Regions from separate parts of the Luteimonas sp. Soil_C_5 genome, predicted to be linked through region 1. Evidence: predicted binding sites of a transcription regulator. Region 1 holds the regulator's gene; the other holds the start of a gene.
What was found. Region 1 encodes FliA, which starts transcription of late flagellar genes. Its sites were predicted from a motif close to TAAAGTTTNNCNNNCNNNGGCCGATAA; they were not measured.

Region 1 (4,564 bases):
CGCGCAGCGCGAGACGCCTGTGGCCTCGGCCGCGATGCCGGCGGCCGCCGGTCCGATGGAAACTGGTCTGGCGCCGTCCGAGCGCTGGCTGCGTGAGCTCGCGCCGCAGGCCGATGCCGCCGCCCAGACCGAACCCGCACCTGCGCGTGCTGCAGCGCCTGCGCGGACTGCAGCCCCCGATGCCGCGGTCGCCGCGCTGGCCGCCCGTGCCCGTGCGTCGTCCGAGCCGGCGACCTTCGACATCGATGGCCCGACCTTCGCCCAGTTGCTGGCCGCCGGCCATCGCGACGACACGCCGCAGGTCGAAAAAGTCGCGGTCGCCCCGCCGGTGCGCGACGAGATTCCGTCGCCGCCGGTGCCTGCGCCGGTCGCGCCCGTCGTTCTGGCCGCCGTGCCGACCCCGCAGGCGCCTGCCAGCGACGGAGAACTGGCGCAGATGCGCGACGAGCTGTCGCAGATGCGATCGATGATCGAGCGCGAGATGGCGCGCCTCACCGACGAGCGCCTGCGCGGTTCGCCGGCGCGCGCCCAGGCGATGGAACTGATGGAGGACTACGGCTTCGATGCAGGCATCACCCGCGACACCGTGCTGCAGATCCCCGCCGACACCCCGGATGCCCGCGTCCGCGGCCTGATGCTGGCGCTGCTGTCCAAGCGCCTGCCGATCTGCCCGATCGACCCGCTGGCCGAAGCCGGCGTGATCGCCCTCGTCGGTCCCACCGGCGCCGGCAAGACCACCACCATCGCCAAGCTGGCCGCGCTGTACGCCGCCCAGCACCAGCCGCGCGACGTTGCCCTGATCACCACCGACACCTCGCGCGTCGGCGGCCGCGAACAGCTGCACAGCTACGGCCGCCAGCTCGGCATCGCCGTGCACGAGGCCGACAGCGAGACCGGCCTGATCCAGCTGCTGCAGAAGCTGCAGGACTACCGCCTGGTGCTGGTCGACACCGCCGGCCTAAGCCAGCGCGACCGCGCCCTCGCCGGCCAGCTCAACTGGCTGCGTGCCGCGCGCCAGGTGCGCACCTTGCTGGTGCTGCCGGCCAACACCCATTTCGCGGACCTGGACGAAGTGGTGCGCCGGTTCGAGAACGCCCGCCCGCAGGGCGTGGTGCTGACCAAGCTGGACGAAACCGGCCGCCTGGGCAGCGCCCTGTCGGTGGCGGTCGACCACCAGCTGCCGCTGACCTGGGTGACCGACGGCCAGCGCATTCCCGAAGACCTGCACCGGGCCAATGCCGCCCATCTGGTGCTCCGCCTTGAAGATCTCCGCCGCGATGCCGATAAGCCGATTGTCCCGGAGCACGCATTCCGGAATCACGACCATGCCGTCGCCTGAGCGCCTGCCGATGTCCGCCACCCCATTCCAGCCTGTCCGCACCCTCGCCGTCACCGGTGGCAAGGGCGGCGTGGGCAAGACCAACGTCTCGGCCAACCTGTCGGTCGCGCTGTCGGGCATGGGCCAGCGCACGCTGCTGCTGGACGCCGACCTGGGCCTGGCCAATGTGGACGTGCTGCTGGGCCTGTCGCCGCAGCGCACGCTGGCCGACCTGGTCGCCGGCCGCTGCTCGCTCGACGAAGTGATCATCGAAGGACCCGGCGGCGTGCTGGTGGTCCCGGCGGCGTCCGGCCGCCGGCACATGGCCGAACTGCGTCCGGCCGAACATGCCGGTCTGGTCAACGTCTTCAACGACCTGCAGCGTGAGCTCGACCTGCTGGTCGTCGATACCGCCGCCGGCATCACCGATTCGGTGCTGACCTTCTGCCAGGCCGCACAGGACGCGATCGTCGTGGTCTGCGACGAACCCGCCTCGATCACCGACGCCTACGCACTGATCAAGGTGCTGGCGCGCGAGCGCGGCGTGGACCGCGTGCAGGTGGTGGCCAACATGGTCCGCAGCCCGCAGGAAGGCCGCAATCTGCACGAGAAGCTTTCGCGCGTGTGCGAGCGCTTCATCGGCGACGTGTCGCTGAACTACCTCGGCGCGGTGCCGCAGTGCGACTGGCTGCGCATGGCCGTGCAGCGCCAGCAGGCCGTGGTGCTGGCCTATCCCGGCAGTCCGTCCGCGCGTGCGCTGATCGAGATCGCCCGTCGCATCTCGCGCTGGCAGGCGCCGACCGCGCCGCGCGGCCACGTCGAGTTCTTCGTCGAGCGCATGCTGCGCCAGGGAGCGACCGCATGAACCTCGCCGCTCGCCAGTACCAGGCGGTGCAACGCACGGCCACGGTCGATCCGCTGGTCCAGCACGCCGAACTGGTCCGCCGCATCGCCCATCACCTGGCCGCGCGACTGCCGGCCAGCGTCGAGATCGACGATCTGGTGCAGGCCGGCATGATCGGCCTGTTCGAGGCCTCGCGCAGCTACGACGCCGAACAGGGCGCGTCGTTCGAGACCTATGCCTCGATCCGCATCCGCGGCTCGATGATCGACGAGATCCGCCGTGGCGACTGGGTGCCGCGCTCCGTGCACCGGCGCGCCCGCGAAGCCGCTGCCGCGATCCGCGAGATCGAACAGAGCACCGGCCGCGCCGCCAGCGCGCACGAGGTCGCAGCGAAACTCGACCTGCCGCTGGGCGAATACCAGCGCCTGCTGGAAGACGCCGCGCGCGGCCAGGTGCTGAGTCTGGATTCGCACATCGAAGACCACGGCGAGGTCGAGCCGGTCAACCGTCGCGGCGGCCCGACGCCGCAGGAAGCGCTGGTGCGCGGCGAGTTCGGTCGCGAGCTGATGGGCGCGATCGGCCACCTGCCCGAGCGCGAGCAGCTGGTGCTGTCGCTGTACTACGAGCAGGAACTGAATCTGAAGGAGATCGGCGCGGTGCTCGGCGTCAGCGAATCGCGCGTCTGCCAGATCCATGGCCAGGCCGTGGTCCGCCTGCGCGGCCGCCTCACCGCTTTCGAACTTGCGGACACCGGCTTCGGTGCCGACGACTGACCTCCGGGGCCCGTGCCCCACCCCGTATCGCAGCACGCTTTTTTCGAGGAACACGTTTTGAACAAGAACATCCGCATCCTGATCGTCGACGATTTCTCGACGATGCGCCGGATCGTCAAGAACCTGCTGTCCGATCTGGGCTTCAACAACACGGTCGAGGCGGAAGACGGCCACAGTGCGCTGGCCGTGCTGCGCCAGGATGCGGTGGAGCTGGTGGTGACCGACTGGAACATGCCCGGCATGACCGGCATCGAGCTGCTGCGCGAGATCCGCGCCGATCCCAGGTTCCGCGCGTTGCCGGTGCTGATGGTGACCGCCGAAGCCAAGCGCGAGCAGATCATCGAGGCCGCGCAGAACGGCGTGAACGGCTACATCATCAAGCCGTTCACCGCGCAGACCCTGGAAGAGAAGCTCGGCAAGATCTTCGAGCGCCTGGGGACCGCGGCATGACGACGCCCGACATCGAACGCACCCGTCTGGCCAACCTGCTGCACGACGCGCTGGAAGCGCTGGAGCGCGGCGACGAGGACGGCTGGCGCCGGCAGGTCGACGCGCTGGCCAATGCGCGCGCGCGCACCCTGGTCACCGGCCTCGGCCGGCTCGCCCGCGAACTGTCGCAGGCGCTGGACACCCTGCCGCCCACGCCCGCCGAAGGCAGCGGTCTGGATGATGCCTGCGCGCGTCTGGACCACGTGGTCGAGATGACCGAACAGGCCACACACCGCACGCTGGACCTGATCGACGAAAGCCGCGCGCTCGTCGCCCGGCTCAAGGAAGGTCCGCTCGACGAGACCCAGATCGCCACCGTCGAATCGCTGCGCGAGAACCTGCGCGAGATGGCGCTGGCGCAGAGCCACCAGGACCTCGGCGGCCAGATCATCCGCCGCGTCGCCGGCATCGTCCGCGGCGTGCACGAGGGCTTCGGTGCCCTCGGTCTGCCGCCGAAGGAAGACAACCAGCGCGGCAACGGACCGTCGGTTTCCGGCCTCGACCGCAACACGGTCGGCCAGAGCGACGCGGACGATCTGCTGTCGCATCTGGGGCTCTGAAGATCTCACCACGCGGTTGGAACAGACCGCGCCGCGTCCCCTCGCGCGCGCGGCAGGAACGGGAATGCTGATGTCGAAACACGAACGCCTGATCACGCCGCTGCGCGCGCACGCCTGTGCTGCCGGACGGGCGGACGTGTGCACCGGCGGCGCTGCGATCGCCCGGTCCACCGGCGCGGGTCGACGCTGATGCAGTCGCCCGACATCGTTGCCGACTTCGTCCTCGAAGCCCGCGAACTGCTCGACGACCTCGGCGGCCAGCTGGTCGGTCTGGAACAGACGCCCGACGACCGCGAGCGTCTCAACGCGGTCTTCCGCGCATTCCACACGCTCAAGGGCGGCGCCGGCTTCCTCGGCGCGACGCCGCTGGTCGAGCTGTGCCACGCGGCCGAGGAAACCCTGGGCATGGTGCGTGCCGGCCAGACCGCGCTGCTGCCGCGCCATTTCGACGCCGCGCAGCAGTCGCTGGACTGGCTGCAGGCGATGGTCGACGCGATCGAGACCGACGACACCGTGCCGAGCGCGCCGGCCGAACTGATCGCGGGCTTCGCGCCTGCCGATGCGCCTGCAGCGGCGCCGG
Region 2 (4,564 bases), on a different contig from region 1:
AGGTAGGGCACTGCGGCGACCAGCGCGATCAGCGCGACCATCGCCGCCAGACGCTGCGAGCGGCCGTAGCGCGAGGCGATGAAATCGGCGATCGAGACCGTGTTCTGCGACTGCGCGATCAGCGCCAGGCGTTCGAGGATGCGCCAGCCGAACAGCAGCAACAGCAGCGGACCGAGATAGATCGGCAGGTAGCCGATGCCCTGGCGGGCGGCGGTGCCCACCGCGCCGTAGAACGTCCACGACGAGCAGTACACCGCCAGCGCCAGGCTGTAGACCGCCGAGCGCAGCCACGGGCGGTCGATGTGCAGCATCCGGCGGTCGCCGAACCAGGCCACGCCGAACAGCAGCGCGGCATAGCCCAGCGACACCAGAAGCAGAACCCAGCCCGGCAGCATGTCGTTTCCCGCGATGCGATCCGCGCAGTGTACGTGGCGCTCCGGGTGCGTCGTCCGATCGACGCGGCAGGCGCAGGCGTGCCGGCGGCGCAGGCCGCGTGCGGCGGCGGGATCAGCCCGGCGCGGCCATGCTCCGGTCCTTGCCCTCGCGCTTGGCGCCGTACATCGCCAGGTCCGCGCGCTTGAGCAGGGATTCGAAGGTCTCGCGCGGCCGCTGCATCGCAATGCCGGCGCTGAAGGTCATCGAGATGCGCGCATCCTCGTGCAGCACCGGGCGGTGGGTCAGCACCGTGCGCAGGCGGGCAAATGCGGCCAGCGCATGCGGCAGCGTCGTCGCCGGCATCAGGATCACGAACTCCTCGCCGCCGAAACGGCCGACGACGTCGCTGTCGCGCAGGGTCAGGCGGGCCACGTCGGCGAAATGGCGCAGCGCCGCGTCGCCGCCCAGATGGCCGTGCACCGCATTGAGGCGGCGGAAATCGTCGAGGTCAGCCAGCGCCATGCACAGCGGCCGGTCTTCGCGCGCGCGTGCCGCCTCGCGCTCGAAGGCCTCGTCGAAACCGCGGCGGTTGAGGCAGCCGGTCAGCTCGTCCTCGCGCGCCAGGCCCGAGGCATCGCTGAGTTTCTGTTCCAGCTGGTGGATGCGCCGCTCGCTTTCCTCCAGCTCGCGGCGCGCGGCCACCAGATCGTCGCGGGCGCGGATCGCGCGCGCCTGGATGCGGCCGGTGTCGTCCAGCACCGCATCCAGCACGCCGTTGAACTCGGCGATGCTGCGCGACTCGCGGATCCGGCTCGCGTGGCCGGCCAGACGGTCCTGGAATTCGCCGGTGTGCGCGGCCATGCCGTCGAGGCGTTCGACGAAGGTGCCCATCATCGAGCGCATCGCGGTGCGCGATTCGTCGATGCCCTGCTTGAGCAGGGTCTGCCGGTACAGCACCTGGCGCAGGCTGGCGCGCGCCTCCTCGACCGTCGTCTTGTCCATCGGACCGGCCAGCAGGGCGCGGATCTGGGTGACCTGGCCGTGCAGCCAGCTCTTGTCTTCCAGCAGCTCGCCCACGTTCTCCAGCAGCAGGTCGAACAGGCCGATCAGCAGCGAGATCTGTTCTTCGGTGTCCTGGGTGTGCACGCCGACCCGATGGCACAGGTCGGTCAGCCGCCGCCCCAGCCCCGACAGGTCCTGGCCCGGCGTCCAGTTGCGGAAACCGGTCGCGAGCGCGAAGGCCTCGTCCGACAAGGCCGGCTCGTTGCGCAGCAGCGCCGCCAGCGCCGCGCCCAGGGTGTGGCGCAACAGATCGCGCAGGCGCTCGGTGTCCGCGCCGGCCGGGGACGGAGTGTCCAGCTCGACGTGGCGCACGTACTTGTCGATCAGCTGGCGCATCGCGCGGCCATAGGCCAGCCAGTCGCCGGAGGTGGCGGCCGCCTGCAGATACCGGCCCAGATCGCCCAGTTCGTCGTGCAGGCCGGCCATGCCGTCGGCGAACGCGACCAGCAGGCGCTGCGGCTCGTCGACACCCGCGAACAGCGTCAGCAGCGCCTCGGCGCCGATCGCACTGCCGGCACCACGCGCACGGCCACGCGGGGCGTGGTCGGCGGTGACGTCGGCGTCGGTCGGCTTGGGCATGGCGCTCACGGCGTGAAGGCGATGGCGCGCAGGGATGCGCGTATCTCCCGGATTCGGTCACCGGCTATCGGCCGATCCGCGCGCCACTTGAGTGCGCTGGCGTATGGCGGCCGACACGGAACGGGCAATCCGACGCCTCATCCGGGACAGGTGACCGCATTGTGGCGCCGCACTCGGCACTTCGACACCCTGTGGTTCCTGCCATCGAAGCCGTTGGCGATGCTGTGGGCGTGCGTGGACCCTGGCTGCGGCAATGCCCGGTCGACAGCTGGAGCGACACAGAGCCGCCGGTCCGGCCCCTGCGGCACCGCTGCAGACGGGTGAGCGCGTCCCTGTCGGCGCACTTGAAGGTCGTGCTCGCGATGGCGAGCGGACGTCGGCGGAACGCGCAGGTGCGTCCAGGGTCGCTGGCCGCGCCTGCTCGTCGTTGGATCAGGGTTCGGATGGTGACTGCAGATCCGCGTAATGCCGCGCGGCCACGTCGGGATGCGAGCGCAGGCGCCCTTTCAGCGTGTTCTGGCCGACCTGGTGGAACAGCGGATTGTGCGGGTCGCGGGTGTAGCCGCTGGCTTCGCGGGCGAGCTCGGGCGGCAGCGTCAGCGCGGGCACCGTCGCATCGAGGCGCGCGCCGAGGAAGAACGCAGCGGAGAGACGCTCGATACCCGGGGGCGGACTGCTGACGCGATGCACGGCCGCCTTGAGGTAGCCGTCCGATGCCAGTTCCAGCAGCTCGCCGATGTTGACGATGTAGGTGCCGGGTCGCGGGGTGGCGTCGATGACCTGGCCATCGTCGAGTTCGATCTGCAGGCCGCCGACGCCGTCCTGCAGGATCAGCGTCAGCAGCTCGCTGTCCTTGTGCGCGCCCACGCCCTGGTCGTTCTCCACCCGCTCGCGGCCGGGGTAGCGGATCAGTTTCATCAGCTGGTACGGGTGGTCGCGATAGAGCGGAGCGAACACGTCGCGCGGCTGGCCGAGGGCTTCGGCACAGGCCTGCAGCAGGCGGAGCAGCACACCGGTGACCGCGTCCTGCCAGGCCAGCACGACCGTGCGGAATTCCGGCAATGCCGCGGGCCACTGGTTGGGGCCCTGCAGGCGGGTCCACGCCGGCACGCCGGGCGCCTGCAACACCGCCTCGCGTTCGGCGCCGATGTCGATCTGTTCGCGCCAGTCGGCCTTGCCGCGGGTCAGTTCGGCGCCGACCTGGTTGTAGCCGCGGAAATGTGGGGAATGGACCATCGCGATGGCCTGCTTGTCCGCGTCGGGCAGCGCGAACAGCGCCCGCGCCTGCTGCAGCAGTGCGGCGTCGAGCTCGGGCGGCACGCCGTGGTGACCGACGTAGAAGAAGCCGACCTCGCGTGCGCCCTGGCGCAGCGTCTGCAGCGCGGCGGCGCGATCGCCAGGGCTGCCGGCTTCGAGTTGCGACAGGTCGATCAGCGGCAGGTGCCGTTGGGTGGTGGACATGGTCCGATCCTCGGGGACAGACACATTGAAAATCAGGGTGGCGCGGACACCGCAGGATGGCGCTGGCGCGCGTGGCGACGATGAAAAAAGGAGACCCGGTGGTCTCCTTTCTTCGTCCGTCCGGCGCGCGCCGTCAGTACTTCGGGACGCCGCCATCCACGCTGTCGCTCCAGGCGTCGATGCCGCCAGCGACGTTGTAGACGTGGGTGAAGCCCTGGTTGCGGAAATGCTCGGCCGCCTGCTGGCTGCGGCCGCCGTGGTGGCACAGGAACGCCAGCGGCGTGTCCTTGGGCAGCTGCTGCAGGCGGGTGATGGCATCGCCGTCGAGCACCTCGAACGGCCGCGCGACGCTGGCGGTGGCGCGTTCGTCCGGCGGGCGTACATCGACGAGGGTCAGCGTGCCGGCGGCGAGTCGATCGTTGGCGTCGGCCGGGCTGATGTCCTGCACGGGCTTCGGCGCGTTCGGATTGTCGATAACCAGACCACGGCCGCGGATGTCGTCGGCGAAATCGATCGTCATGCCCTCGGCGCGGCGCGCGGCGCCCAGATCGAACTGCACGTCGATGCCGTCGGCCTGGGCGACGATCGCGCCCGGATTGCGCGGCGCCAACTGCAGGCGGGTGCGGAAACTCTTGTCGATGTCGACCTGCAGCACGTAGTCGCCGCCGGCGTCGGCGACGGCCTTGGCGATCGTCTCGCGTGCGACGGGCGTGATCGTGATCGACGGCGGGGTGCGGTCGGGCGGGGCGACGCCGAACACGCCGTGCAGCTCGCCGCTGCCGACCATCTGCTCGATGATGTCGCTGCCGCCGACGAGTTCACCGTCGACGTAGAGCTGCGGGATCGTCGGCCAGTCGCCGTAGGCCTTGATGCCTTCACGGATCTCGCCGTCTTCGAGCACGTTGACGTGCAGGTAATCGACGCCGACGGCTTCCATGGCCGCGACGGCCTTGGCCGAGAAGCCGCACTGCGGGGCCAGCGGCGAGCCCTTCATGAACAGCACGGCGCGGTTGCCCTGGAGCAGGGTGTCGATGCGGGTGCGCAGGGCGGGATCGAGGGACATGGCAGGGTTCCGGTGGGCGGGAAG

Region 2: AC3A5K_RS12460 (GGDEF domain-containing protein) is a predicted target of FliA. The motif match lies at 2,081-2,107, and genes of this name have one in related genera.

The regions. Positions count from the first base shown of each region.
Region 1 is NZ_JBDGKA010000001.1:585,729-590,292, forward strand. It holds gene flhF (flagellar biosynthesis GTPase FlhF) at 1-1,339, shown strand, start outside; gene AC3A5K_RS02925 (P-loop NTPase) at 1,326-2,183, shown strand; gene AC3A5K_RS02930 (RNA polymerase sigma factor FliA) at 2,180-2,935, shown strand; gene AC3A5K_RS02935 (chemotaxis response regulator CheY) at 2,993-3,385, shown strand; gene AC3A5K_RS02940 (protein phosphatase CheZ) at 3,382-3,984, shown strand; gene AC3A5K_RS02945 (chemotaxis protein CheA) at 4,174-4,564, shown strand, end outside.
Region 2 is NZ_JBDGKA010000004.1:135,877-140,440, reverse strand. It holds gene AC3A5K_RS12465 (hybrid sensor histidine kinase/response regulator) at 1-395, opposite strand, end outside; gene AC3A5K_RS12460 (GGDEF domain-containing protein) at 508-2,016, opposite strand; gene AC3A5K_RS12455 (isopenicillin N synthase family dioxygenase) at 2,449-3,477, opposite strand; gene grxD (Grx4 family monothiol glutaredoxin) at 3,611-4,540, opposite strand.